Regions from separate parts of the Pseudomonas sp. RL_15y_Pfl2_60 genome, predicted to be linked through region 3. Evidence: predicted binding sites of a transcription regulator. Region 3 holds the regulator's gene; each other region holds the start of a gene.
The links. Region 3 encodes FliA, which starts transcription of late flagellar genes. Its sites were predicted from a motif close to CTAAAGTTTNNNNNNNNNNNGCCGNTAA; they were not measured.
Positions count from the first base shown of each region.

Region 1: a site for FliA is predicted at 2,650-2,677, ahead of AACY26_RS14930 (methyl-accepting chemotaxis protein). Genes of this name have one in related genera too.
Region 2: a site for FliA is predicted at 1,483-1,510, ahead of AACY26_RS13500 (flagellar protein MotY). Genes of this name have one in related genera too.
Region 4: a site for FliA is predicted at 5,243-5,270, ahead of AACY26_RS04830 (methyl-accepting chemotaxis protein). Genes of this name have one in related genera too.

Region 1 is NZ_CAXAOE010000005.1:140,775-148,268, reverse strand. It holds gene AACY26_RS14940 (ABC transporter permease) at 1-355, shown strand, start outside; gene AACY26_RS14935 (ABC transporter ATP-binding protein) at 343-1,179, shown strand; gene AACY26_RS14930 (methyl-accepting chemotaxis protein) at 1,227-2,546, opposite strand; gene AACY26_RS14925 (ABC transporter permease subunit) at 2,937-3,815, opposite strand; gene AACY26_RS14920 (ABC transporter permease subunit) at 3,812-4,693, opposite strand; gene potA (polyamine ABC transporter ATP-binding protein) at 4,720-5,862, opposite strand; gene AACY26_RS14910 (polyamine ABC transporter substrate-binding protein) at 5,917-7,014, opposite strand; gene AACY26_RS14905 (extracellular solute-binding protein) at 7,354-7,494, opposite strand, start outside.
Region 2 is NZ_CAXAOE010000004.1:392,232-399,725, forward strand. It holds gene AACY26_RS13495 (argininosuccinate synthase) at 1-369, opposite strand, end outside; gene AACY26_RS13500 (flagellar protein MotY) at 500-1,447, opposite strand; gene pyrC (dihydroorotase) at 1,612-2,658, shown strand; gene rnt (ribonuclease T) at 2,655-3,329, shown strand; gene AACY26_RS13515 (peroxiredoxin) at 3,447-4,049, opposite strand; gene AACY26_RS13520 (bacterioferritin-associated ferredoxin) at 4,334-4,552, shown strand; gene bfr (bacterioferritin) at 4,772-5,242, shown strand; gene AACY26_RS13530 (MATE family efflux transporter) at 5,309-6,736, opposite strand; gene grxD (Grx4 family monothiol glutaredoxin) at 6,890-7,216, opposite strand; gene AACY26_RS13540 (molybdopterin oxidoreductase family protein) at 7,337-7,494, opposite strand, start outside.
Region 3 is NZ_CAXAOE010000002.1:788,061-795,554, reverse strand. It holds gene flhF (flagellar biosynthesis protein FlhF) at 1-45, shown strand, start outside; gene fleN (flagellar synthesis regulator FleN) at 159-989, shown strand; gene fliA (RNA polymerase sigma factor FliA) at 986-1,732, shown strand; gene AACY26_RS08810 (chemotaxis response regulator CheY) at 1,862-2,236, shown strand; gene AACY26_RS08805 (protein phosphatase CheZ) at 2,256-3,044, shown strand; gene AACY26_RS08800 (chemotaxis protein CheA) at 3,057-5,267, shown strand; gene AACY26_RS08795 (protein-glutamate methylesterase/protein-glutamine glutaminase) at 5,310-6,458, shown strand; gene AACY26_RS08790 (flagellar motor protein) at 6,458-7,198, shown strand; gene motD (flagellar motor protein MotD) at 7,210-7,494, shown strand, end outside.
Region 4 is NZ_CAXAOE010000001.1:1,020,916-1,028,409, reverse strand. It holds gene nadC (carboxylating nicotinate-nucleotide diphosphorylase) at 1-613, opposite strand, end outside; gene AACY26_RS04845 (DUF1631 domain-containing protein) at 1,019-3,313, shown strand; gene ampD (1,6-anhydro-N-acetylmuramyl-L-alanine amidase AmpD) at 3,771-4,322, shown strand; gene ampE (regulatory signaling modulator protein AmpE) at 4,331-5,167, shown strand; gene AACY26_RS04830 (methyl-accepting chemotaxis protein) at 5,405-7,435, shown strand.

The sequences.
Region 1 (7,494 bases), on a different contig from region 3:
TCAACAGTTGGTGATGATCGCCGACGTGTCAAAAGGCATTTCCAAGGACTTGATCAATGCCAGCTACACCCTCGGTTCCAGCCGCCGCGATGTGGTCATGCATGTGCTTGGGCCAGCCTCGTTGCCGGGGATTCTCGATACCCTGCGCGTAACCATGGGTTGGGCCTGGACCTACCTGGTGGTTGCAGAGCTGGTGGCGGCCTCTAGCGGCTTGGGCTACATGAGCTTGAAGGCCATGCGTGGCTTTCAGGTCGATGTGATTTTTCTGGCGATCGCGATAATCGGCCTGCTTGGCCTGATGACCGATCAACTGTTCCGACTCTTACGCTTAAAGGTGGCTTCATGGGCGCAGTAGCTGCAGTGCGACGCGACATTCAGGCACCAATAACAGAACCCAACAATTCAATTGCCAGGCTGCGGGTGGATAACGTCAGCCTACGTTACGACACACCGTCAGGCGGCGTTTTTACGGCACTGGATTCAGTCTCATTGGAAGTTCCGGACCAGCAGTTTGCAGTGATTGTCGGCCCGTCGGGATGTGGCAAATCCAGCCTACTGTATCTGACTGCAGGGCTTGCTGAACCCAGCGATGGCGAAATATACGTGGGCGGTCAGCGTGTTGACGGCCCTGGCGCAGACCGCGGCATGGTGTTTCAAAGCTATACGCTGTTCCCCTGGCTGACTGTACGCCAGAACATCGAGTTCGGCCTCAAGCGCAAAGGCATGCCTGGCGCCGAGCGCAAAGAGGTGGTGGATTTCTATCTCAACGAGGTTGGCCTGACGCCCTTTGCTGATAACTATCCCAAGCAACTCTCGGGCGGCATGATGCAGCGCGTGGCAATTGCGCGGGCACTGGCCAATGACCCGCAAATACTGTTGATGGATGAACCCTTCGGCGCGCTCGACAGCCAGACCCGCATGCAAATGCAAAAGCTGCTGTTGCGCATCTGGGAACACAGCAAGAAGACAGTGGTGTTTGTCACGCACGACATTGACGAAGCCATTCTGCTCGGTGACCGGGTGTATGTGATGGGCGCGCGGCCTGGCCGGATCAAGCAAACGCTGGATGTACCCATGCAGCGCCCGCGTGACCTCGACATGGTAATGGATCAGCAGTTCATCGGCATGAAACGCCAGATCCTCGGCCTGCTACACGACGAACTCGAAGAAGCTCACTGATCGCCACTGCATCCATCGCATGGATGCAGTGATCTTTTGCTGTGCTCTTATTGCAGGCGTAATGAGTTACTGAAATGGCTGATGGCATCCACCACATGCCGTGAACCTTGCTGAATTTCGACAATCGCCTCACCGGCCTCATTGGCCAACTCAACACCTTGTCCGGTCCTGCCGAGACTCGATCGCATGCTTTCGACCGCACTCAACGAGAGTTCATGGTTCTGGCGCACAACCTCGACAATCTCAAGGGTGGCCTTGCTGGTACGGGCAGCAAGGCTTCTGACTTCATCGGCGACGACTGCAAAACCACGACCATGCTCACCCGCTCGTGCGGCCTCGATCGCAGCGTTGAGGGCAAGCAAGTTGGTTTGGTCGGCAATGCCGCGAATGGTCTGCACAATATTGCCGATCAACTCGGACTGCTTGTTAACCGCATCGATACTCTTGGCTGCGTCATTCAGGTCCTTGGAGATGTCCTCAATTACCTTGACCGTTTGCTGAATCACCGAAGAGCCTTTCTGCGCACAGGTATCGGTTTGCAGGGAGGTGGCATGGGCAGCCTCAGCAGCACTTTGCTGGCCAATCACTTGCTCGGTGATATCGCTGGCGAACTTAACCACTTTGTAGAGGCGATTATTCGCATCAAAGAGCGGATTGTAGGAAGCCTCTAGATAGATTCGTTGCCCCCGGCTGTCGACTCGTTGAAAGCGTCCGGAATGGAACTCCCCCCGATTCAGCGAGGCCCAAAAATTCTTGTACTCGATCGACTCGCTTTCACTGCGGTCACAGAAAATCCGGTGATGCTGGCCTTTGACCTGGTCGAGGCTGTAGTGGGTGGTTTTCAGGAAGTTTTCATTGGCATTGAGGATGTGTCCATCCGGCGAGAACTCAATCACCGCCATCGAACGGCTCAAGGCATTGATCATGCTCTTGCCTTCACGTTCTCGGTGGATCTGCTGGGTTACATCGGAAGCAATCTTGATCACACTCACGACTTGATTGTCGGCATTCTTAACTGGCATGTAGCTGGCTTCGAGCCAAAGTTCACGGCCCGACTTGTCCAGGCGCATAAAGGTATCGCTGATCGCCTCGCCCCGGGCCAAATCAGCCCATAACTTGGTATAGGCATCACTGCGGTAATAAGACTCCTCACAGAAAATGCGGTGGTGTTTGCCACGAACTTCTTCTGCGCTATAACCCATGGCCTTACAGAAGTTCTGATTGGCATCGAGAATGATGCCGTCAGGGAGAAATTCAATCATCACCATGGAACGGCTGATGGCGGCCAACTTGGCGTTGACCTCAGCTAAAGCACAGGTGGCGCGCTCTTGTTCGAGTCGATCTGTTTTACGCATTGAATTAAACATGAAAAGCCCCTCACCGGCCCCGCATTAAATTACAAGTTACTGCCCCTGTTACTGCATGACTGCGTGCACACTACTTTTGAATTAACACGTTTGAGTTAATCCCTTAACCGCCCTATCAAAACAGAATTTAACGCGAAAAAAACAGGCGTACGAACAGCAACAAAACCTATACAGCCTGTATAACCGTGGCTCCAGCCAAGTGCTATTGTTTAGCCATTACCCACTATTTAACTATGCGTCCTGAATTAACTTTCGTCAGCAGTACAATAGTATTAATCCACTCAACTACTGAGGAGGCACCTATTTATTAATCGACACCCAACAGCAGATCTTTATATGCAGGCATAAAAAACGGGCCAATTAGGCCCGTTTAAATCCAGCAATTATCAATCAGCTTTCAGCACTGCTTGGTGCTTGCTTCCAAGTCGCTTTTGCGCCTTCATCAATTGCTTGTTGAACCGCTTTCTTACGCGCGTTTTCCGCACGTCGAGTCAGTGCCCAAGCCATGAAGGTTACCAGCGATACCGACAACAGAATCAAACTGGCAATGGCATTGATCTCAGGCTTGACCCCTAGGCGCACGGCCGAGAACACTTCCATCGGCAAGGTGGTTGAGCCTGGCCCGGAAACGAAACTGGCCAGTACCAAGTCATCCAGCGACAGCGCGAAGGACATCATGGCGCCAGCGGCCAATGATGGCGCGATCATCGGAATGGTGATCAAGCAGAACACCTTCAAGGGTCGTGCACCAAGGTCCATGGCCGCCTCTTCGATCGACAAGTCCAGCTCACGCAAGCGCGATGACACAACCACCGCTACATAGGCAGTACAGAAGGTGGTGTGGGCAATCCAGATGGTGGCAATGCCACGCTCTGACGGCCAACCGAGCAACTGAGCCATGGCCACAAACAGCAGCAACAGCGACAGACCGGTAATCACCTCCGGCATGACCAAGGGTGCGGTGACCAACCCACCGAACATGGTGCGGCCCTTGAAGCGTGTGACGCGAGTCAGCACAAAGGCCGCCATGGTTCCCAGTATCACCGCAGAAATCGCGGTGTAGAAGGCGATTTCCAGCGAGCGCAGTACCGCGTTGATCAATTGCGTGTTGTCGAGCAACCCGACATACCACTTCACCGACCAGCCACCCCAAACGGTCACCAGGCGCGAACTGTTGAACGAGTAGATAACCAGGATCACCATCGGCAGGTAGATGAACAAGAAGCCGACCCACAGCATGATGTTGGAGAAACTAAAGCGCTTATTCATGCCCTGCCCTCCATTTCTTTTGCCTGGTTACGGTTGAACAGAATGATTGGCACGATCAGCAACGCCAACATCACCACAGCCAACGCCGAGGCTACCGGCCAGTCGCGGTTGTTGAAGAATTCTTGCCAGAGCACTTTACCGATCATCAGCGTTTCCGGGCCGCCCAGCAGCTCTGGAATGACGAACTCGCCTACCGCCGGAATAAACACCAGCATGCAGCCCGCAATGATGCCGTTCTTGGACAAGGGCACGGTAATTTTCCAGAAGCTGTTGAAGGTGCTTGAACCGAGGTCCGAGGCAGCTTCGAGCAGGCTATGGTCGTGTTTTACCAGGTTGGCGAACAGCGGCAGGATCATAAATGGCAAGTACGAATAAACAATACCGATGTACACCGCAAAGTTGGTATTGAGTATTTGCAGCGGCTCACTGATCACCCCGATCGACATGAGGAAACTGTTGAGAATGCCGTTGTTGCTGAGAATCCCCATCCAGGCATAAACCCGAATCAGGATCGCAGTCCAGGTCGGCATCATCACCAACAACAAGTAGACCGTCTGCATTTCCTTGTTGGCGCGAGCAATGGCATAAGCCATCGGATAGCCAATAAACAGGCAGATCAGCGTACTGATAAAGGCCATCTTCAGCGAGCCCAGATAGGCCGCCAAGTACAGTTCATCTTCAGTCAGGAAGATGTAGTTACCCAGGTTGAGAATGATCGACAACTGGCCTTCAGCCCAGGTGTAGATCTCGGTATAAGGCGGAATCGCGACATCTGCTTCGGCAAAGCTGATTTTCATCACGATGATGAAAGGCAGCAGGAAGAACAGAAAGAGCCAAATGAACGGAATGCCGATTACGACATGCCGGCCCTTGGGCATCCGGCGACTGATGCTTCGGGATATGTTCATGAGCGCAATGCCACCCCGCTATCGTCCTCCCACCAGACGAAGACCTGGTCGTCCCAGGTTGGCCGTGCGCCGCGACGCTCAGCGTTGGCAACGAAGGACTGGACGATCTTGCCACTTGGTAATTGGACGTGGAAAACCGAATGGCCACCAAGGTAGGCGATATCGTGGACAGTACCGCGTGACCAGTTGTATTCGAACGATGGCTGCTCCGTGGTCACCAGCAGTTTTTCAGGACGAATCGCGTAGGTAATGCTCTTGTCCTGGACCGAAGTACTGACGCCGTGACCGACAAATATATTGCGCTCAAGGTCTGGGCTGTCGATCAGGGCATGGGCCTCATGATCCTCCACCACCTGGCCTTCGAACAGGTTGACGTTACCAATGAATTCACAAACCAGACGGCTGGTCGGGGTTTCATAGATATCAATCGGGCTGCCGATCTGAGCAATCCAACCCAAGTGCATGATTGCGATGCGTTGGGCCATGGTCATGGCCTCTTCCTGATCGTGCGTTACCATTACGCAGGTCACGCCTACGCGCTCGATAATCTCGACCAGTTCCAGCTGCATCTCCGAGCGCAGCTTTTTATCCAGTGCGCCCATCGGCTCATCAAGCAGCAGCAACTTCGGGCTTTTTGCAAGCGAGCGAGCCAGTGCAACACGCTGGCGCTGACCACCGGACAATTGATGCGGCTTGCGCTTGGCATACTGGGTCATGTGCACCAGCTTGAGCATCTCGGCAACACGCGCCTCGATGTCAGCCTTTGGCATTTTGTCTTGCTTGAGGCCGAAGGCGATGTTTTCAGCCACTGTCATATGCGGGAACAGTGCATAAGACTGAAACATCATGTTGATCGGGCGCTCGTAGGGCGGCATGTCGGTAATGTCTTCACCGTCGAGGAAGATGCGCCCCTCGGTCGGTCGTTCAAAACCGGCAAGCATGCGCAGCAGGGTTGATTTACCCGAGCCAGAGCCGCCCAGCAAGGCAAAGATCTCGCCTTTATTGATAGTCAGAGAGACGTCATCAACGGCAACCGTTTCATCAAACTTCTTGGTTACACGCTCGATTTTAACCAGCACCTCTTTCGGTTGCTGATCGCCCTCAAGAACCCGTTTATAGGTACTAGAAGCAACTGCCATTACCAAAACTCCCGCGAAATCGCGCCCGCCACCTTGGCGGCGGGCTGCTTAAAATTATTGTCCCGACTTGATCTTCGTCCAGCTGCGTGTCATCAGACGCTGGATCTTACGAGGCATTTCTTGCTGGATGTACAAGCGATCCAGTACTTCTTGAGGGGGGTAAACCGATGGGTTGGTGCTAACTTCCTGGTCCATGAACTTGGCGGACTTGAGGTTAGGGTTGGCGTAACCCACGTAATCACTTACCCCGGCAATGACTTCTGGTTGCAGCAAGTAATTGATAAAGGCGTGGGCTTGTTTGACATTCTTCGAATCCGCAGGGATTGCCATCATGTCGAACCACAGGTTGCCACCTTCCTTGGGAATCGCATAAGCGATATCAATGCCCTTGCCTGCTTCTTCAGCACGGTCTGCTGCTTGCAGTACGTCACCGGAGAAACCCGCAGCCACGCAGATATTGCCGTTAGCCAAGTCACTGATGAATTTTGATGAGTGGAAGTAGGTCACGTATGGCCGCACTGCAAGAAGCTTCTCTTCGGCTTTCTTGTAGTCATCCGGGTTCTTGCTGTTTGGATCGAGGCCCATGTAGTTGAGCACCGCCGGGATCATTTCATCGGCGGAATCAAGGAACGACACACCACAGGTGGTGAGCTTCTTCATGTTCTCTGGCTCAAACAGCACCGCCCACGAATCAATGTGGTCAACGCCCAGTACTTCTTTGACTTTCTCGACGTTATAGCCGATGCCGTTGGTACCCCACAGGTACGGCACGGCATACATGTTGCCCGGATCATTGGTCTCTAACTGCTTCATCAAGCGCGGGTCTAGATTCTTCCAGTTAGTCAGTTGGCTGCGATCCAGCTTCTGGAACGCGCCAGCACGAATTTGTTTGCCCAGGAAGTTGTTGGACGGCACCACGATGTCATAACCGGTGTTGCCTGACAGCAGCTTGCCTTCAAGGGTTTCGTTGGAGTCGAATACGTCGTACACCGGTTTGATACCAGTGGCTTTCTGGAAATCGGCCAAGGTGTTCTCGCCGATATAATCACTCCAGTTGTAAATGTGTACGGTCGACTCAGCGGCTTGGGCTGCGGCCGCTACGCCGAGTGCTAGTAAGCTGGCTGTTAGAGTTTTGCTTATTGAGAATCGCACACGTATGTCCTCTTATTTTATGGAGCGGCCAAAAAAAGGCCGGCACTGTATCGGATAAGATCGCTTCTGTTCAGTGGTCTTTTGCTTGTCAGGCTGAACAACACGGTTTTTACCGCGCTCTCTGGCGACCAAATCATCAATCGCGAGACCTCAAACTGAACGCGCTTTGCGGCGAACAGAAGAATTGAACAATACATGCAAGCTTCCTTTTCCAGTTGACCGGGCACAGTCAATGCTCGGAAAACTGTATCCATTTCTGATACCACCAGTGGATTACAACTTCTGCATCAGGCGGAGAGTTCCGCCTGATGCAGGACTACAGTCTTAAATCAACAACGCCTAGCGGCCCGACTTGACCTTGGTCCAGCTACGGGTCATTGCACGCTGCACCTTCGGCGACAGCTCAGAGAAGGTGTACAACTTCTTCGAGGCTTCCTCGGTTGGGTAGATGCCTGGGTTGTTGCGGATTTCTTCCGACAC
Region 2 (7,494 bases), on a different contig from region 3:
GCCTTTGCCGGTGGCGCCATGGGAAATGGCGTCAGCACCGGTTTCGTTGGCAATCTCGATCAAGCGCTTGGCAATCAGCGGACGCGCGATCGAGGTGCCGAGCAGGTACTCGCCTTCGTAAACAGTGTTGGCACGGAACATCGGGAAGACGAAATCGCGGACAAACTCTTCGCGCAGGTCATCAATGTAGATTTCCTTAACGCCCATGGCCTGAGCTTTAGCGCGAGCTGGCTCAACTTCTTCGCCTTGACCGAGGTCAGCAGTGAAGGTCACTACTTCACAGTTGTAAGTATCTTGCAGCCACTTGAGGATCACTGAAGTGTCCAGGCCACCGGAATATGCCAGGACTACCTTGTTTACATCGGCCATGCCATGAACTCCATGGGGTTGTGCGGAAAGCCGACCATTCTACTGACCCTGGCGGCCAATTTACAGAGGCGCGACAGCTTAAGACGACGAGGCGACAAATTGTTTAGTCGATGCGACCGCAAAAAACCGGCTAAGAAGTCGCGGCGGGATCGGCCGGCACCGTAGCTTTTGGCGCCGGAGCGGGATCATCCGAGGCTTTTTCCGCTGCTTGTTCGGGGACTTTATCCAAGGTGATCGATACGCGCCGGTTCTTGGCTCTATTGGCCGGGCTGTTATTGGGCACTATTGGGTAGCGCTCGCCGTGAAAGCGCATGGTGATTTGCTCGGCTGGTACACCGTGCGCTTCCAGGTAACTCATGACCGCCATCGCCCGGCGCCGGGACAAGTCGCGGTTGGTCAAACGGCTGCCACTATTATCGGAGTGGCCCTCGACCAATACTCGATTTACCGCAGGATCTGACTTGAGAAAATCCAAGAGGATCTGCAGCTTGGCCTCAGCCATTGGATCGAGATCAACGCCGCCATTGGGAAAACCGATACGGCTTTGCTTAACCTGATTGAAGTTAACCGGTAACAGCTTGGCGGTGCAGGCCAGGTAATCGGTGTAGGCCTTCTTGAACTTCACTGGGAGCAGACGTACTTCAACCCGTTCGCCGCCTTGAATCCTGAGGTGCTGCACCAGCGGGCTGCGACCGTCCAGCAGGCCCGCCAACAATCGACCTGCTTGAGCCTGGGAGCTATTGAAAGGCGTACTGCTGTCATTAACCCCGACCCGCCCCAGGTTGATATCCGAGCGCCCCGGCTGCCACGGCGCAGCCGCCGCAAGCAAGGTTGCCGAACCGGCGCTCAGCCAACGGCCTTGGGTCTGTAAACGAAAAGTGGCTTGCTCACCGGCCTTTCTGACGAACTCACCGACGCCAAAATCCGTCACCGGTTGCGACAGGCGACACTCAAACTTATCACCCTCGACCGTCCACTCAACGTTCTCCAGGCGCGTCTGAAAGCTAATGCCCCATGCAGGCAAACACGTGCTCAAGCCAATGAGCAGGCACAGCGGGGTAATAGAAAGTTGGCGCACGGTGGGCTCCACACGTAATCACGGGTTTGCCTTTGATATCGGTTGCAGGCGCAAAAACTTAAGTACACTGGTCGCACATATGCGCGTTAAGCACACGGATGGCGTGCTCTGACGGGGGTTTTCCGGTAGGATTCGAGCCACGTTTTACCCGCCTGGAAGCCTCCATGATCGACCGTCTTACTCTGCTGCGTCCCGATGACTGGCATATTCACCTGCGCGACGGTGCTGTTCTGCCGCATACCGTGGCTGACGTTGCACGTACTTTTGGCCGTGCCATCATCATGCCAAACCTGGTCCCGCCAGTTCGCAACACCAGCGAAGCCGATGCCTACCGCCAGCGCATACTCAGTGTCCGCCCGGCAGGCAGCCAGTTCGAGCCGTTGATGGTGCTGTACCTCACCGACCAGACCAGCCCTGAAGATGTTCGCAGCGCCAAGGCCTCGGGCTTTGTACATGCGGCCAAACTCTACCCAGCCGGTGCGACCACCAACTCCGACTCCGGCGTAACCAGCATCGACAAGATATTCGCCACGCTTGAAGCCATGGCGGAAGTCGGTTTGCCGCTTCTGGTTCATGGCGAGGTGACCCGTAGCGAAATCGATATCTTCGACCGCGAAAAACAGTTTATCGATGAGCACCTTGGTCGAGTGGTTGAGCGCTTCCCAACCTTGAAAGTCGTTTTCGAGCACATCACTACCCGTGATGCCGTTGAGTTCGTCAAAGCTGCTCCGGCTAACGTTGGCGCGACAATCACCGCTCACCACCTGCTCTACAACCGCAACCATATGCTGGTTGGCGGGATTCGCCCGCACTTTTATTGCCTGCCGATTCTCAAGCGCAATGTGCACCAAGAAGCCCTGCTCGATGCCGCTACCAGCGACAGCCGCAAGTTCTTCCTCGGTACCGACTCGGCGCCGCACGCTGTGCATGCCAAGGAATCGGCCTGCGGTTGTGCCGGTTGCTACACCGCGTTCGCCGCTATCGAGCTGTATGCCGAAGCTTTCGAGCAGCGTAATGCCTTGGACAAACTTGAAGCCTTCGCCAGCCTCAACGGCCCGGACTTCTATGGCCAACCGCGCAACACAGAAACCATCACTCTGGTTCGTGACGACTGGAACGTACCGGCCAGCCTGCCGTTCGGCGAGCAAACAGTTATCCCGCTGCGTGCGGGTGAAACCTTGCGCTGGCGCTTGCTGGAGCAAAACGCATGAGTGAAGATCAGTACGAAGAAGAGCTGGAAAGCAACGCCCCCTCAGGCCCGCGTCACCCTATGGCAGCCCGCTTTCGTGGTTATCTGCCGGTAGTGGTTGATGTCGAGACCGGCGGTTTCAATAGTGCCACTGACGCACTGCTGGAAATTGCCGCGACCACAGTCGGTATCGATGAGCAGGGGTTTCTGTACCCAGATCACACTCACTTCTTCCGGGTCGAGCCCTTTGCCGGCGCGAACATCGAACAGGCGGCGCTGGAGTTCACCGGCATCAAGCTCGACCATCCGCTGCGCATGGCGGTGAGTGAAGAGCACGCGCTGACTGAAATCTTCCGTGGCCTGCGCAAGTCGCTGAAAGCCAATGGGTGCAAACGGGCGATCCTGGTCGGCCACAACAGCAGCTTCGACCTTGGTTTTCTTAATGCTGCGGTTGCCCGTACCGGCATCAAACGCAACCCGTTCCACCCCTTCTCAAGCTTCGACACCGCAACCCTGGCTGGCTTGGCTTACGGCCAAACCGTTCTGGCCAAAGCCTGCCAAGCAGCAAGCATTGAGTTTGATGGCCGTGAAGCACATTCAGCACGTTACGACACTGAAAAGACAGCCGAGCTGTTCTGCGGCATTGTCAATCGCTGGAAAGAGATGGGTGGCTGGGAAGACTTCGACGACTAAAAGCCCTGCGCTCTCGATGCTGAACTCATAACTCAGCACATAAAAAAACCGGCCTAGGCCGGTTTTTTATTGCACCAAGTAACGCTCAGGTGAGCAGGCCCACCTGAAGGCAAACCCTTACAGGTTGGCAGCGTTCTCAGACAGGTAAGCAGCAACGCCGTCTGGCGATGCAGTCATGCCTTTGTCGCCTTTCTTCCAGTTTGCCGGGCAAACTTCACCGTGCTCTTCGGTGAACTGCAGGGCATCAACCAGACGCAGCAGTTCGTCCATGTTACGGCCCAGCGGCAGGTCGTTAACGATCTGCGAGCGAACAACACCGTTGAGGTCGATCAGGAATGCGCCACGGAAAGCTACGCCGCCTTCAGACTCAACGTCATAGGCTTTGCAGATGTCGTGGTTGATGTCAGCCGCCAAGGTGTACTTGACCTGGCCGATGCCGCCCTTGTCTACCGGCGTGTTGCGCCATGCGTTGTGGGTGAAGTGGGAGTCGATGGAAACACCGATCACTTCAACGTTACGCGCCTGGAACTCAGGAATGCGGTGATCCAGAGCGATCAGCTCCGACGGGCATACGAAGGTGAAGTCCAGTGGGTAGAAAAATACCAGGCCGTATTTGCCCTTGATCGCAGAAGACAGGCTGAAGCTGTCAACGATTTCGCCTGTGCCCAATACAGCTGCGACGTCGAAATCCGGGGCTTTCTTACCTACGAGTACGCTCATTCGATATCTCCTAAAAAGTTTGAGTAGTGCGAGTAGCCTAGCGCTATAACACGACAACGCAATGACTCACCTGCACTGACTGGGCCCATCATCATACACCCCGATTTTAGGCCTCGCCCACCGCTTTTTGACCTTAGGTTCTACAAGTCAATTCAACCGGTGCATAACCGTTCATCAGGGTTTTTCGATTTATCCGTCATGCGCAACAGATGGCTTTGACAAGCATTCTCATTAACATTAGTATCCCTTCCAACGAAACAGTCTTTGTGTAGTGAGTCTTAACTATGTATGTCTGCCTCTGCGAAGGTGTCACTGACGGCCAGATCCGCGATGCAATCTACGAAGGTTGCTGCAGCTACCGTGAAGTCCGTGAAGCAACAGGCGTTGCCAGCCAATGTGGCAAATGCGCTTGCCTGGCAAAATCTGTTGTCCGCGAGGCCCTGACCGAGGTTCATGCCAACCAAGGCGCCCTCGCCTACCAGGCAAATTTTGTAGCCGCTTAATCTTTTTTATCGCAGCTAAAACCAGACATATCCAAAGCCGGATTTAAGATCCGGCTTTTTTATGCCCTAAATTCAATAACTTAATACTTAGATGCAGAACTTAAACATTCGTATTAAGTTTAATTTTAACTTATTTTTCAAACACTTAGATTTGACAGTCAAAGTTTATGCGCTCAAAATTTGCTCCATACATTTTTTCGGCACAGGGCAGGCACGCAAATGAAAGGCGACAAGAAAGTCATCCAGCATCTGAACAAGATCCTCGGTAACGAGCTGGTCGCAATCAACCAATACTTCCTGCATGCCCGCATGTACGAAGATTGGGGCCTGAAGAAACTCGGCGAGCACGAGTACCACGAATCGATCGATGAAATGAAACACGCTGACAAGTTGATCAAGCGTATTCTTTTCCTCGAAGGCCTGCCTAACCTGCAAGACCTCGGCAAAATCCTCATTGGTGAAAACACCAAGGAAATGCTTGAGTGTGACCTGAAGATTGAACACAAGGCGCACACCGATCTGAAAGCGGCGATTGCTTACTGCGAAAGCGTTGGCGACTTTGCCAGCCGTGAACTGCTGGAAGATATTCTGTGCTCTGAAGAAGAACACATCGACTGGCTCGAAACTCAGCTCAGCCTGCTCGAAGCAGTTGGCCTGCAGAACTACTTGCAGTCGCAGATGGACGAATAATCCACCCGCCTGCGTCAATAAAAACGGCAGCCTTGAGCTGCCGTTTTTTATGCCTCGAATCTCAGTCTAGCGGTAGCCCTCTTCAACCAATGCTTCCTCCGAAACCCTACGCACCTGCTGATCTTCCTCGGTGAGTCGGGTTTTCTTCCAGTCGCCCCTGGCAAACCAGCACAGTGAAATAATCGCGATCAATACATTGGTGACCGGGAATGACCACCACAAGCCTGCAGCGCCCAGCTGCGTGTGCTTGGCCAACACATAGGCCAGTGGGAATTGCAGCATCCACTGTGCAACCAGGGCGATCACCATCGCACTGAGCATGTTCCCCGAGGCCCTGAATGCCGAAACGATACAGAGTTGAATGCCAATGCATCCCCAGGCCAACGCCATGATGCGAATAAAATCCGCCCCCTGATTGATGACCAGGGTTTCGCCTGGCACGAAAAACGCCACCAAATGCGGGGCAATCGCATACACCAGCAAACCAACGGCTGTCAGGCCAACAAAACCATACAAGGCCCCAAGCTGGGTGATTTTAGAGGCGCGACTTATATTACCTGCACCAATGTTCTGGCCGACCAAGGTCGAGACAGCCATTGAAATACCCATCGCGGGAATGGTGATGACTTGCAGAATATTAGCGCCAATCCCGTAGGCGGCTATTGTGCTGGTATCGAAACTGGCCACCAGAAAAGACATGACAATTAGCCCCAGGCCTCGAGTCGAGAGTTCCACCGAACCTGGAAAGCCAAGAAAGAACGCTTTGCGAATATAACTCAAGTCTGGCTTGAACCCCGACCACTTCACTTGAATCCCGTGGCGCCCACGCAAAAACACCCACATGCCCAAGCTGGCTGCTATTGCTTGAGTCACCAAAGTCGCCATGGCTGCGCCCGTGACACCAAAGCCCGGGATTGGTCCCCAGCCGAAGATAAACAACGGATCGAGGCCGAAGTTGAGCAACACCGTTGCCAGCACAATCAGCAATGGCACCCGCGTTTGCCCAACCCCGCGCATCAACGACTGAAACATGAAGAAAATAAAGACAAAAATCACGCCGACAAATGACACACGCATGTAGCCCAAGGCGCTGTCGTACACATTAGGCTCGACGCCGAGCAACTTGAGCAGGTATGGGGACAAAATAAAGCCAAGGGTGCCCAGCACCACCGAACTGATCATCACCATGAGCATGGTCTGCGCCGCCACATGGTTAACCATGTCCGAGCGTCCAGAACCCATGTACTGGGCGGTCAGTGTCGCACCGGCCATCGCCAGCCCTGCCCCCAGCGCTATCACCAGAAATGTGACTGGGGTGCTTACAGCTACCGCCGCCACAGCTGACGCTCCCAAGCGGCCAACCCAGTAAGTGTCGGTCAGTTGATAACCGGCCTGCAGCAAGTTGGCGATAATGATCGGCACCGCCAGCGACAGCAGTGCCTTGGCAATAGAGCCATTGAGAAACTGATGCTGACGCTGGCTACTGTTATTCATCCCATATCCTTGTTTTGCTCCATGAGCGCTCTGCGATAGAGACTCTATAGAGCCTAGTCAGTTCAGCATCGATGCGGGCCAAGAGGGTTGCGCAGGCAAAAAAAAATCGATGCCGAAGCATCGATTTTTCTAGAACCAGCGAAGCGTGGAAACTTAGGCTTCGGACTTCTCAACTGCCGCCTTGATCATGGGCTGCAGCTCACCATTGTCAAACATCTCGGCAATGATATCGCTGCCGCCGACCAACTCACCGCCAACCCAGAGTTGCGGGAAGGTTGGCCAGTTGGCGTACTTTGGCAGATTGGCGCGGATTTCCGGGTTCTGCAGGATATCGACATAAGCGAACTTTTCGCCACACGCCATGACTACCTGCGAGGCCTTCGACGAGAAGCCACACTGTGGGGCATTCGGCGAGCCTTTCATGTACAACAGAACGGGGTTGTTGGCGATCTGTTCTTTAATGGTTTCGATGATATCCATTGGGCACCTCAGGACTAAGCTTTACGACTCAAAAGTCGACACGGTTGGCGCTATTGTAGCGAAAAGCCGAGTGTAATGCTTGGTCAGAAACAACCCGGCCAAAATACCGACCTGCGCCTCTCAAGCGGCGACTATTTCGACCGGCACCCCATTCAACGCGGCATTTCCTGATAGCGCATCAAGCTGCAGCTCATCAGTCAGGTCATTGGCGCTGGCCCCCGGCTGATTACTGGCAATAACCATTTGCACCCCGGGCCGCGCATGGCCCCAACCGTGCG
Region 3 (7,494 bases):
GTCTTTGCGGGCCTTTACCAGCAACCGGCAAAACAGGCGAGTTGATGCGTCACCACATGATCTTTGATACAGCTTGCATGCAAGCTTGTTGTGTTCATCTTAGTCGAAGCTCAATGGACAAGATGCTTCTGACCAACGTGAACAAGGAGCGTAATTAAATGGCTATGCACCCAGTGCAAGTAATTGCAGTTACTGGTGGTAAGGGCGGCGTCGGTAAAACCAACGTATCCGTCAACCTGGCAATGGCGCTGGCCGAGGAAGGCAAGCGCGTAATGCTGATGGATGCTGACTTGGGGCTGGCGAACATCGATGTACTGCTGGGGCTTACACCGAAGCGTACGCTGGCAGATGTCATCAGTGGCGAATGCGACATGCGCGACGTGGTTATCCAGGGGCCATGCGGTATTCGCATTGTGCCTGCTGCGTCAGGCACGCAAAGCATGGTCCAGTTATCACCCATGCAGCATGCCGGTTTGATCCAGGCGTTTAGCGACATCAGTGAAAATATCGACGTGTTGATTGTCGACACCGCTGCCGGAATCGGCGACTCGGTTGTCAGCTTCGTTCGCGCGGCGCAAGAAGTGCTGGTGGTGGTTTGTGATGAGCCAACGTCAATCACCGATGCCTACGCCCTGATCAAACTGCTCAATCGCGATTACGGCATGAATCGCTTCCGGGTGCTGGCCAATATGGCGCACACCCCGCAAGAGGGGCGAAACCTGTTCGCTAAACTGAGCAAGGTCACAGACCGTTTCCTCGATGTTGCACTGCAATACGTCGGCACCGTTCCTTATGACGAGTCGGTACGCAAAGCCGTGCAGAAGCAACGTGCAGTTTTTGAAGCATTTCCACGTTCAAAATGCTCCATGGCGTTTCGAGCAATAGCCCAGAAGGTCTGCACCTGGCCTTTACCTGCCAATCCGCGCGGGCATCTGGAGTTTTTTGTCGAGCGTCTGGTGCAACAACCTGCTACTGACACGCCGGCATGACAGCGGCGTCTGGACTTCGAATGTATAGCAAAGCGCAAGGTAAAGACTTGCAACATCAGCTGATTGAACGGTATGCGCCACTGGTCAAGCGGATTGCCTATCACCTTTTGGCGCGCTTGCCCGCGAATGTCCAGGTCGATGATTTGATTCAAGCCGGGATGATCGGCTTGCTTGAAGCTTCAAAAAAATACGACGGCTCCAAAGGTGCAAGTTTTGAGACTTTTGCCGGTATTCGTATCCGCGGCTCAATGCTCGATGAAGTGCGCAAAGGTGATTGGGCACCGCGTTCGGTGCATCGCAATAGCCGCATGGTCAGTGATGCAATTCGATTAATTGAAGCAAAAACAGGTCGTGACGCTAAAGATCACGAAGTTGCGGCCGAACTCCAATTGAGTCTCGAAGATTACTACGGCATTCTTGGCGACACTTTGGGCAGCCGCCTATTCAGTTTTGACGACCTGCTTGAGGACGGAGAAAATAGCGGCCTGCATGAAGATGTAAGTAACGGTCAGTCAGGGCCTTCACGCGAGTTTGAGGAAGAGCGCTTTCAAAAAGCACTTGCCGATGCAATTGGCAACTTGCCAGAGCGCGAGCAATTGGTTCTTTCGTTGTATTACGACGAAGAACTCAACCTCAAGGAAATCGGTGAAGTGCTGGGCGTGAGTGAGTCTCGGGTAAGTCAATTGCACAGCCAATGCGCCGCACGTTTGCGCGCGCGCCTGGGTGAGTGGCGAGCCGGATAATAGTTGGATACTGAAAACCTTGTATAGCGAGGCACGCATGTGCCTAGCCAGGCCGGTTTCACGATTATAGGGTGCATTCAGGCTGCTGAATGCACTGGGGAAGGTACGGAGGTCGACTTGGACAAGAACATGAAAATCCTCATCGTTGATGACTTTTCAACGATGCGCCGCATTATTAAAAACCTCCTGCGTGACCTGGGGTTTACCAACACTGCTGAAGCCGATGACGGCACAACCGCACTGCCAATGCTGCAAAGCGGCAGTTTCGATTTTCTGGTGACTGACTGGAACATGCCGGGAATGACCGGTATCGAGTTGTTGCGCGCAGTGCGTGCGGATGAACGGTTGAAACAACTGCCAGTACTTATGGTGACCGCTGAAGCCAAACGTGACCAGATCATCGAGGCTGCGCAAGCCGGTGTGAATGGCTACGTGGTGAAGCCCTTCACTGCTCAAGTGCTTAAAGAAAAAATAGAAAAGATATTTGAGCGTGTAAACGGCTGATGTCTGCGCTGAGGTTGTTATGGAACACGATGATTCCCAAGTGGGTGACTTTGAATCGACCCTGAAAAGTAATGCCCACCAATTGCTCGAAAGCCTTGAACGCGGCAATTTTGGTGATGCGGTCCAGGTTATCAATGAACTGAACAAAGTGCGCGACCGTGGTCTTTATCACGAAGTCGGCAAGCTGACGCGCGAGTTGCACAGCGCAATAGTCAACTTCCAGCTTGACCCGCGCCTACCGCATGCGACTGAAGTCTCGCAGATTACCGACGCAACCGAACGCCTCAATTACGTGGTGACGATGACCGAAGATGCGGCCAATCGCACCATGGATCTGGTCGAGCAAAGCGCGCCGCTGGTTAATGATATCCGAACCGAAGCGCAAAGCCTGAGTGCCGATTGGGGGCGTTTCATGCGCCGCGAGATGGGCGCCGAGGATTTTCGTGAGCTGGCCAAGCGGGTCGAGTTGTTCCTGGTCAACAGCGAACGAGACAGTGGCAAGTTGTCAGGGCACTTGAACGACATCCTCTTGGCGCAAGACTACCAAGACTTGACTGGCCAGGTGATAAAGCGCGTCACCCAGCTGGTCACTGAAGTTGAAAGCAATCTGCTCAAGTTGATGCTCATGGCCACTCAGGTTGATCGCTATGCAGGCATCGAACATGACCAGGAAGCATTGCGTGCAGAAAAACAACAAGAAAAAAATCCATCTCAGGGTGAAGGTCCGCAGATTCATGCCGATAAGCTTGATGACGTCGCTGCAAGTCAGGATGACGTCGATGATCTGTTGTCCAGTCTGGGATTTTAGGAGCACGTCCATATGAGCTTCGGCGCCGATGAAGAAATTCTCCAGGACTTCCTGGTAGAGGCCGGCGAGATACTCGAACAATTGTCCGAGCAGTTGGTTGAGCTTGAGAGCCGCCCGGATGATATGAATCTGCTCAATGCGATTTTTCGGGGATTTCACACAGTTAAAGGCGGTGCCGGTTTTCTCCAGCTTAATGAGCTGGTGGAGTGCTGCCATATTGCGGAAAACGTCTTCGATATATTGCGCAAAGGTGAGCGCCGGGTCGATTCGGAGTTGATGGACGTCGTGCTTGAAGCGCTGGACGCCGTCAATGGCATGTTCAGTGAAGTACGTGAAGGTGTCACGCCCACTGCCGCGACCCCGGAGCTATTGGCCGCGTTGGCCCAGTTGGCTGAGCCAACGCCTGCAGCAGGTGCCGCTAGCCCAGCGCCAGTTGCCGAACCGGTCATTGCACCGACTGCCTCAGTGTCGACTGCCGCAGCATCGACTGCCGCAACTTCCAACGATATTACCGACAGCGAATTTGAACAGTTGCTCGACGCCCTTGGCGAAACTCCGCAACAGGTCGATGCCCCGGCGGCCAGTGATGAAATCACTGACGATGAGTTTGAGTCGCTACTTGATCAATTGCACGGCAAGGGCCAGTTCGCCGCGGGCGAGGTTTCAGCTAGCCCAGCCAAAGTTGAGGCAGCTCCTGAAGCTCCGGCTGGCGAATCGACCAGTGACGAGATCAGCGATGATGAGTTTGAAGCCTTGCTCGATCAGTTGCATGGCAAAGGCCAGTTTGTAGCGCCCAAGGCGGTTGAGCCTGCGGCTGCTTCAGTGCCGGTTGAAAGCGCTTCTGCGCCAGCGGTTGCCGGTGATGAAATCAGCGACGACGAATTTGAAGCCTTGCTTGACGAGTTGCACGGCAAGGGCAAGTTTAGCGAGCCGGTGGCCAACGTTGCCGGTTCTGATGTGCAACCTGTCCAGGTCGCTGCGGCTGTCGCCAAAGCCGCACCGGCCAAAGCCTCGGCACCTGCACCAGCTCCTGAAAAAGCGGCTCCAGCCAGCGAAGCTGAAACCACGGTTCGGGTTGATACCGCGCGCCTTGATGAAATCATGAACATGGTTGGTGAGTTGGTACTGGTGCGTAATCGCCTGGTTCGCTTGGGTGCAAGCAGCAACGATGAAGCCATGGGCAAGGCGGTATCGAATCTTGATGTGGTCACTGCAGATTTGCAGACCGCAGTGATGAAAACCCGCATGCAGCCAATCAAGAAGGTATTTGGCCGCTTTCCACGCCTGGTTCGTGACCTGGCCCGTAACCTGAAAAAAGAGATCAGCCTGGAGCTGATTGGCGAAGAAACCGACCTGGATAAAAACCTGGTCGAGGCCCTGGCCGATCCGCTGGTGCACTTGGTGCGCAATGCGGTTGACCACGGCATTGAGTCGCCCGCTGAACGTGAAGCGGCAGGCAAGTCGCGCGGCGGCAAGGTGGTGTTGTCGGCCGAGCAAGAAGGCGATCATATCCTGTTGATGATCACCGACGACGGCAAGGGCATGGATGCCGACGTATTGCGTGCCAAGGCCGTCGAGAAGGGGTTGTTGGAAAAAGACGCAGCAGATCGTCTCAACGAATTTGAATGCTACAACCTGATCTTCGCGCCCGGCTTCTCGACCAAAACCGAGATATCCGACGTGTCCGGTCGGGGTGTCGGCATGGATGTGGTGAAGACCAAGATCTCTCAGCTCAACGGTACGGTCAACGTGTTCTCGGTCAAGGGCCAAGGCTCGAAGATCGTGATTAAAGTGCCATTGACCCTGGCCATCATGCCGACCTTGATGGTGATGCTGGCTGACCAGGCGTTTGCTTTCCCGCTGGTCAACGTTAACGAAATTTTCCACCTCGACTTGTCGCGCACCAACATTGTTGATGGCCAGGAAGTGGTCGTGGTGCGAGAGAAGGCTTTGCCATTGTTCTACCTCAAGCGTTGGCTGGTAAAAGGCGCAGCGCATGAGGAACAGCATGAAGGTCATGTGGTGATTTTGACTGTCGGCAGCCAGCGCATTGGCTTTGTCGTCGATCAGTTGGTGGGGCAGGAGGAAGTGGTGATCAAGCCGCTTGGCAAGATGCTTCAAGGCACGCCCGGCATGTCGGGTGCGACCATCACGGGGGACGGGCGTATTGCGCTGATTCTCGATGTGCCGAGCATGCTCAAACATTACGCACGCCGCATGTGACTGTCGCCCGCGCAGCTTTGTCTGCGCGGAAAAGGAGCTCTAATGGCTGTAAAAGTATTGGTAGTGGATGACTCCGGTTTTTTTCGCCGTCGAGTCTCTGAAATCCTTTCCTCAGATCCGAATATCCAAGTCATCGGCACGGCAACCAACGGCCGTGAGGCGATCGATCAGGCGCAAAATCTCAAGCCTGATGTGATCACCATGGATTATGAGATGCCGATGATGGATGGCATCACGGCAGTGCGTAACATCATGCAGCGCTGCCCAACACCGGTACTGATGTTTTCCTCGCTGACTCATGAAGGCGCTCGCGTTACGCTCGATGCGCTGGACGCGGGGGCGGTTGATTTCCTGCCGAAGAATTTTGAGGATATCTCGCGTAATCCGGACAAAGTTCGCCAGCTGCTCTGCGAGAAAGTCCACAGCATTGCACGCAGTAACAGGCGCAGCCTCAGCTCGGTGCCTGCGGCTGCACCGGCGCCCGCCGCGACCTCTACATCTGCCGCAACCCCTTTGCCCAGGCGAACCACAACGCCGCTGTCAACAACTGCACGAGCGCCTGTAGAAACAGCAAAACCTGCAACTGCGCATGCAGCGGGTCATGTCAGCAGTGCGGCGCCGAAGCATCGGGCTTACAAACTCGTAGCGATAGGCACATCAACCGGCGGGCCTGTGGCATTGCAGCGCGTGCTCAGCCAGTTGCCTGCCAATTTTCCGGCACCGATTGTCCTGATTCAACATATGCCGGCGGCGTTCACCAAGGCTTTCGCTGAACGCTTGGACAAGCTGTGCCGGATCAGCGTTAAAGAAGCTGAGGATGGCGATTTGTTGCGTCCGGGCTTGGCTTTGCTGGCGCCCGGCGGCAAGCAAATGATGATTGATGCACGGGGCTCGGTGCGGATTCTACCCGGTGATGAGCGGCTTAACTACAAGCCTTGTGTCGACATTACCTTTGGTTCCGCGGCACGTACCTATCATGACAAAGTGCTGGCGGTGGTGCTCACCGGCATGGGCGCAGACGGCCGCGAAGGCGCACGCCTGCTCAAGCAGAATGGCAGCCAAGTGTGGGCGCAGGATGAAGCCAGCTGTGTGATTTATGGCATGCCAATGGCGGTGGTCAAAGCCAACCTGACCGATGCTGTGTACCCGCTGGATGACATCGGCCGCCACATTACCCAGGTTTGCATCTAATGGATGTCCTGAGCCTGATTGGCATCATCCTGGCGTTTGTCGCTATTTTGGGCGGCAACTACCTTGAGGGAGGCCATGCCGCCGCGCTGCTCAATGGCCCGGCTGCGCTTATCGTGATTGGTGGTACCTTGGGCGCTGCTTTTTTGCAGGCGCCGATGAGCGTCTTCAAGCGCTCGCTGGTGATTGTCCGCTGGATCATCTTCCCGCCGCGCATCGATTTGGCAGGTGGTATTGATCGCATCGTCAACTGGAGCCTGGTGGCGCGTAAGGAAGGTTTGCTCGGACTTGAGTCAGTGGCCGACCTTGAGAGCGATCCCTATGCGCGCAAAGGCTTGCAGTTGCTGGTCGATGGCGCCGAGCCAGAGTCGATTCGCAGTGTGCTTGAGGTAGATCTATACACCAAGGAAAGCCACGACATCCAAGCGGCCAAGGTATTCGAGAGCATGGGCGGTTATGCCCCGACCATCGGCATTATTGGTGCGGTCATGGGGTTGATCCATGTCATGGGCAACCTGGCCGACCCTAGCATGCTGGGCAGCGGTATTGCCGTTGCCTTTGTTGCGACCATCTATGGCGTCAGCTTTGCCAACTTGCTGCTGCTGCCCATTGGTAACAAGCTCAAAGCCATCGCCCAGCGCCAGACGCGTTATCGCGAAATGATCCTCGAAGGCATATTGTCGATTGCCGAAGGTGAGAATCCGCGTTCCATTGAATTGAAACTGCAAGGTTTCATGGATTAATGGAGTGAGATATGGCTCGCCGTCGCCATCAGGAAGAACACGAAAACCATGAGCGCTGGCTAGTCTCCTATGCCGACTTCATCACCTTGCTGTTCGCGTTTTTTGTGGTGATGTATTCGATCTCATCGGTCAACGAAGGCAAGTACAAGATACTTTCGGAAACCCTGACTGGTGTGTTCAACCAGCCGGATCGCTCAATCAAGCCAATTCCGGTGGGTGAGGAGCGGCCGAGAACCACTGAGCCGGATCGTTCCTTGGTCGATGAAGACGTGACACAAGCACCGCAAGACTCTCTG
Region 4 (7,494 bases), on a different contig from region 3:
CTTCCAGACTTTCTACTTCGACTTCCACCGGCTTGCCGGGGGCGATCTTGTGTGCGGCTTTTACGGCGGCGTCGATATTGCCGCAGGCGGCGATATGGTTTTCCTTAATAAGGAAGGCGTCGAACAGGCCGATGCGGTGGTTGTGGCAACCGCCGCAGGTGACGGCGTATTTCTGGGCGAGGCGCAGGCCCGGCAGGGTTTTGCGTGTGTCGAGGATTTTGATCTGGGTGCCTTGCACCATATCAGCGTAGTGCTGGCAGCGGGTGGCCACGGCAGACAGGGTTTGCAGGAAGTTCAGCGCGCTGCGCTCGCCGGTGAGCAGGGCGCGTGCCGGGCCTTCGAGATGAAATAGCGCCTGATTGGGCTCGACGCGATCGCCGTCGGCCACTTGCCAGTGCACGGCCACGCGGTCATCAACCTGGCGAAAAACGGCATCCACCCAGGCTGTGCCACAGATAACCGCTGCATCGCGGCTGATGACGGTCGCGTGGGCCAGCCGTTCGGCGGGGATCAGTTGGGCGGTAATATCACCGCTGCCCATGTCTTCTGCCAGTGCTCGGCGAACGTTGGCCTCAATTTCGGCGGTTAGGTCGGCGAGGATTAGGTTAGGCATGGTGCGCTCCATTTTCGGTGAACCGCGATTATAAAAGCAGACTTCGCTGCTCTGCAGCTATAAATGCCTCTTTGCAGCATGGGCTGGTTGAGTTTGAGTGCGGCCGGAGTTAGCTGGATTAGTCCGGCGTTCGCGTATGGCAGAGGCTCCTTAGAGTGAATCATTTGATGATTTGAGGCTCTTAGAACCTAACAGGCTGGCGATCTATACCGCTCGTCAGTTGGGGCGGCCATGTGTGACCTGAGTCATGCCTGATGCTGTTGAAGGCTTGGTAAGTTGTGCTACATGGCTATAATGCGTTCATATATAAAATTATTGACGCCATTAGATTGACATTCACTGATGGCGATTGAGTGCATGCAGATATAGTAGCCATGGAGGGCGATCTGCAGGAGACGGACAACTATGACAACTGACGCTAAGGTGGTTCACCTTAATCCTCTGACTGCGGAGCAGAACAACGCTGCCTCTGCGGTGAGGCTGCCTGCCGCCTTGATTCAGTTGCGCGACAAAGCTGCCCAGCAGCTGAAGCAGGCTTTGCAGGCCTTGTTTGATAATGCTGACGACACGCTGTTTGAAATGGCTGATCGCGCTACCAGCAATGGCGAGCAGAATGCCTTTTTTGAGGCCATGCGTGATCTGCGCTTGAAGCGAAAGAACGTCGAACGCGAGTTTCTGCAAGCCATCTTCGAGTCTTTCTCCAACCTTAATCAATACACCATTGGCAAAGCGCCAACCCTCGACACCGTTTCGTTCGACAGTTTGTCACTGGTACAGAACGATGAGCTTGAGGAAACAGTTGCCACAGATGCCATGGTCGCCAAGGTGCTCAGCCGCGACAGCCAGGCGCTGGGCCATCTGACTACGCGCTTGAATGCTGTGATCAGCCGCAAGCTTGATGACAAGAGCAATCCCTTGGGGCCAGCTTCCTTGTGTGCTGACTTCTTGAGCGCCTGCGCCAGCTTGGGTGTCGATATTCGCGTCAAGCTGATCATCCTTAAGCTGTTCGAAAAATTTGTCCTGGCTGATCTTGATCAGCTTTATGCCGAGGCCAATCAGCAATTGGTCGCAGCAGGTATCCTGCCTGAGTTGAAATCGGCGCCTGTTCGTCGTGCCCCGGCGCAGGGCCAGGCTGTAAACCGCAACACCACCGGTGAAGCGGGGCAGCATTCGGCTGTGGCTGGCGAGTTTGCCGAACAGGATGTACAAGAGGTTTTCAGCGCACTGCAGGGTTTGCTATCCCAGGCTCGCGGCTCGCTCACTCAGCGTCAGGCGCCTGCCGATGCCATGCCTATTACCAGTAATGACCTGATGCGGCTGCTGTCACATATGCAGCAGCGTGCGCCAGTGCAGGTCAGCGCCGAGTTCGATTTGCGCGATCAGCTTGAGCAACTGCTCAGCCGTGCCAGCGCCAAGAGCGGTAAGACACGGGTTGTGGGTGAAGTCGATGAGGACGTCATCAACCTGGTGTCGATGCTGTTTGAATTTATCCTTGATGACCGCACCTTGCCGGATTCGTTAAAAGCGCTGATTGCGCGCTTGCAGATTCCGATGCTCAAGGTCGCGGTACTCGACAAAACATTTTTCAGCCGCGGCAGTCACCCGGCCCGCCGCTTGCTCAATGAAATCGCAGCCGCCTCCTTGGGTTGGGGCGATCAGGACAATGCGCAGCGCGACAGCCTGTTCCAGAAGATTGAGCAGATCGTGCAGCGTCTGCTCAATGACTTTGTAGATGATCCACAGATTTTCTCCGAGTTGCTCAGCGACTTTATGGCGTTTACCGTCGATGAGCGCCGCCGCAGCGAGTTGCTTGAGCAGCGCACCCGTGATGCAGAAGAGGGCAGCGCCCGCTCTGAGCTGGCGCGCAAGCAGGTTGAACAGGCGCTTAATCAGCGCTTGTTGGGAAAGAAGCTGCCTGAAGTCGTGGTGCGTTTGCTGCAAGAGGGTTGGAGCAATGTGCTGACCTTGACTTGCCTCAAGCATGGGGTTGAGTCAGACGAGTGGAATGCTGCGCTGGCGACCATGGATGATTTGATCTGGAGCGTTGAACCCCATGATGATCCGCAAGCGCGCCTGCGCTTGTTGGAATTGGTACCAGGCTTGCTCAAGGCATTACGCGAAGGCATGAGCAGTGCAGCCTTTGATCCATTTGCCACCAGCGAGTTTTTCAGTCAGCTCGAGAGCCTGCACGTTCATGCATTCCAGCGTTTCAAGCGGATCATGGCCGGGCCGGTGGCTGAGAAGGTTAGCGAGCAAAACCAAGCGTTGCTTGATGCCGGGATCGAAGTGCCGTTGCTGGAAGTGCCGCCCGCTGATGAGCCAGACGTAGCGCCTATGGTCGAAGTGGTCGAAGAGATCGTGCTGTTGGCCCCGGGTGAGACCGAGGCGCCGCAGGCGGAAGTCGCCTTGCCAGACGATGATGAGATGCTGCCCAAGGTTGATGCGTTGCGCGTGGGCAGTTGGGTTGAATTTGTTGAGGACGATGAGCACAAGCTGCGCTGCAAGTTGGCGGCGATCATCAAGCCAACAGGCAAGTACATCTTCGTAAACCGTACCGGCATGAAGGTTCTGGAGAAAACGCGTATGGCTCTGGCCATCGAATTCCGGCGCAATGCCATACGTTTGCTCGATGATGCGTTGTTGTTTGATCGTGCGCTTGAGTCGGTCATCGGTAATTTGCGCCGCTTGAAGAACAGCTGATTTTTCAGGGGATCTTCAAACGAACGCCCAGCCTAGTGCTGGGCGTTTTGCTGTCCGGGTCTTGGTGATTGTGTGGTCGTGGTGGACAAGCTTCGCGTTGTCGCACCCTACGGCTGGTGTTTATCTCGTAGGGAGGACAGCGCTTTTCTGTCCGCCGTTTATGGCGCGACACATGGTTGCTTGGTGGTTCTTGGTGGACAAGCTTCGCGTTGTCGCACCCTACGGTTGGTGTTTATCTCGTAGGGAGGACAGCGCTTTTCTGTCCGCCGTTTATGGCGCGACACATGGTTGCTTGGCGGTTTTTGGTGGACAAGCTTCGCGTTGTCGCACCCTACAGGTGATGTTTATCCCAGCGCTTTTCTGTCCGCCATTTATGTTGGGCAAGGTTTAGAGCGGTTTTCCGCTTGGCCCTGTCACCTTGCTGCTCTAGAGTAGTCGCCTGTTTAGAGGAATGTGTATGCAACTGGATTCTCGTACAGGTTGGTTTCAAGGGATTCGCCACTGTCCTTCACCTAACTGCAATGAGCGCCCGGCGGGGGAGGTCTCGTTGTTGGTGATACACAATATAAGCCTGCCGCCAGGCGAATTTGGTGGCGGCCACGTTCAGGCTTTTTTCCAGAACCAACTCGATGTCGACCAACACCCGTATTTTGCTGAAATTGCCGCGCTGACTGTGTCCGCGCATTTTTTGATTGAGCGTGACGGGTTGATCACTCAATTTGTCTCCTGTTTGGATCGAGCCTGGCATGCGGGCGTTTCGTGCTTTGACGGTCGAGAAAACTGTAATGATTTTTCCTTGGGTATCGAGCTTGAAGGCACCGATGAACTGCCGTTTAGCGATGCGCAATATCATGCATTGAAAACCCTCACTTTAGCCTTGCAACGTGCTTATCCGCAGATCACTCTGGAGCGCATGCTTGGTCACAGTGATATTGCACCTGGACGTAAAACCGACCCGGGCCCGGCGTTTGACTGGCAACGTTTGCGCTCTGGTTTGACTGAACAATAGAGGCTTATATGAATTTTTTGGTGTTGCTGCTGGTGCTCTGGGTAGAGAAATTTTCGTCCTGGCGCAGCGCCGTCCAGCAGGATGGCCCCTGGTTGCGGCTGCTGGCCAAGGTTGAACGCAGCAAAAAGCAACCGGCTACGCCATGGCTGACGCTGCTTGGCATGCTGGCTTTGCCGCTGGTTATCCTGGCGCTGGTTCTCACTGTATTGTCGTCCGTCGCCTATGGCTGGCTGGCCTTGCCTGTTCATTTGCTGGTTGTGGTCTACAGCCTTGGGCGTGGCGACCTGTGGGTCGCACTTGGGCCTTTTCGCGACAGTTGGCGGCGCAGTGACAGTGAGTCGGCTTATCTTGTGGCACGGCGCGATCTGGACATTGATGCCCAGGACCCTGAAACCCTATTGACCAATGTGCAGCAGTATCTGGTCTGGCAGGCCTATCAAAGTTTCTTCGCGGTGATCTTCTGGTACGCCTTGCTTGGCCCGCTGGTTGCGCTGGCGTATCGATTGTTGGCATTGATCGAGGAACATTCGCAGCAACCGGCGTTGCAATCACGGGCCAGCCAGTTACGCCATGCATTTGACTGGTTACCCGCTCGCTTGCTCTGCATCAGTTTCGGCCTGGTTGGTAACTTTGTGGGGGTTAGCCGGGCGTTGCTGCATGAGTTGCTAAGCTGGGATATCAGCGCAGCACGGCTTGTCGCCAATGTCGCCAGGGCCGCCAGTGAAGTGTCTGCACCAGTGCTGGGGGAGGCTGGCGTCAATAGCCTTGATGAGCTCTGGCAGTTGCTGGTGCGCTGCGCAATTCTTTGGTACGCGGTCTTCGCACTCTGGACCTTGCTGCTCTGATAGTCAGGCCATGTTCCTTGATAAATAGCGCTCGGTAGGCGGGGCTTATTGGGCGATATTCAGTCCGTCACTTACCTTAAGTTACAGAGAATCAGGTCGATAACAGGTATACATTGTCCCTCGCAGATGCGATGGATTGTGCTGCCTGGTCAATCGTCCTGTTCTGCTGCGTGAAGTAAAAGGTGGTCCGTCTGAGAACCGCCAATTAATAAAAATAATTCGATCTGGAGATGTCTTGTGAAGACTGCGTTGTATCCGGCCATCGCCCTGATGAACCGCCTCAGCTTCGGCATGAAGTTTGGTTTGATCAGTATCTTGTTTTTCCTGCCCATGCTGGTGACCAATTATTTCCTGATGCATGACGCTTATCGTCAGTATCAGGTGAGCGAGTCTGCGCGCAACAGCATTGAGCTGCTATCAGGCTCGCTGAAATTACGTCGAGACGCCGAGCTTTACGCCAACTTACTCAGTGTTGATGCCGAACTTGGTAGTAATAGCGCTGGCAGCGGCTTGGCTGACGAGCTGAGCGCGACCAAGAGCTCGATCGAGAATATTCTGGCGGGCCTGCAGCCAGCTGTCAGTGCCGAGGCGGATCTTGCGGAGTTCAATGCCCAATACGAGCAGGTAAAGGCGGCGCTGCAGGCGATTGAGGCAGAGCCATCGCTGCGCAGTAAAGTCAATCTAGGCCGTGAATTGCTAAGCCGGGCTGGTGTATTCAGCAAGTTGATTGCCAGTCAGGCGGGCTTGATCCAGGACAGTGAACGGGCTGTGCGCCAACTGACCAATCTGCTGATCAGCAGCATGCCCCAGGTGACTCAGGCCCTGGGCCAGGGCCGCGAGTTGGGGGCCGCTACGCTGGGTCAGGGGTTGTTGAACTCGGCCGACAGTAATACTTTCGCGGATTTGCTTGAGTCTTTGGAAACCCTGGGCGCTGCTTATTCGGTTGATGTTCAGCAGGCATTGAGCGCCAGCGAGGATGTGCGCATGGCACTGGCGGGATTGGCCGACGCCAGCCAGAAGTCGCTGCCTGAGGCGATCCGTTTGTTCGAGGATCGAGTCGTAGTTGCCGATTCGCTGGATGCGCCATGGCGCGCCTTTTTTACCGACACCACGGCTTTGATCGCCAAGACCTATGCTTTAAGCGATGCGGTGGTCAGCCTGCTTGATCAGCGGCTTGAGACGCGTGTGCAGGCCAGTCAAAACCGAATGGTGCTGATGGCTGTTGCGCTGGGCCTGGTTTTGCTGCTGATTTTCTATCTTTACAGCGGCTTCTATGTGTCGGTTCGTACCAGCCTCAAGCAGCTTGGCTTGACCATGAATCAAGTTGCCACAGGCGACATGACCGTCAGTTTCAAGGCCAGCAGCCAGGACGAGGTCGGGGAGCTGGGGCTGGTGTTCAACGGCACTGTGGTGAAAATCCGCGAGTTGATCAATCGCGTGGGGCAAACGGTTGTCGAGGTCGAGCGCCAAGCCGGGCGGGTTGAGTCTGTATCTGCGCAGAGTAACCAGGCGGTTGCAGGGCAATTGGGACAGATCGAGCAGGTCGCCACGGCGATGAACCAGATGTCAGCAACTGCGCAGGAGGTGGCAAGTAGCGCCGCGGCCGCAGTGGGCAGTGCCAACAGTGTCAATGATGAAACCATCAACGGCCGTGCCTTGCTTGAGTCGCAAGTCAGCAGTATCCAGCGACTTGCCGGCGAGATTGATCAATCGGTGTTGGTCATCAATCAATTGGCCAGCGACAGTGCGTCGATTTCCCAGGTACTGGATGTGATCAAGGGCGTGGCTGAGCAGACCAATCTGCTTGCACTCAATGCGGCGATTGAAGCTGCACGCGCCGGCGAACAGGGGCGGGGCTTTGCCGTGGTTGCAGATGAGGTGCGCAATCTGGCCAAGCGCACGCAGCAATCAACTGAAGAAATTGAAGTGATGATTTCCAAGTTGCAAGGTGGCGTGGGCGCGGCGGTCAAAACCATGGGTGTGAGCCATAAAATGGCGGATGACACGGTGAGCGAGTCGAGCAAAGTGCAAGCTGCTTTGGAAAATATACTGGGCGCAGTGGGCATGATTGTTGATCAGAACCAACAAATCGCCGCCGCCGCCGAGCAGCAGACTGCCGTTGCCCATGACATCGACCAGAATATCGTGCAGATCAACCAGGCGGGCGAGCGCACTGCAGAAGGCGCCAGCGATACCGAGCAAGCCAGTCGTGAGCTGTCTGCGCAGGTGTCGCAACTCAAGCAATTGATTGGCGCATTCCGCGTCTAAAACATATGGCCCAAGCCCGCAATGACGCGGGTTTGTGCTTATTGGCTGCCGGGAAGGCT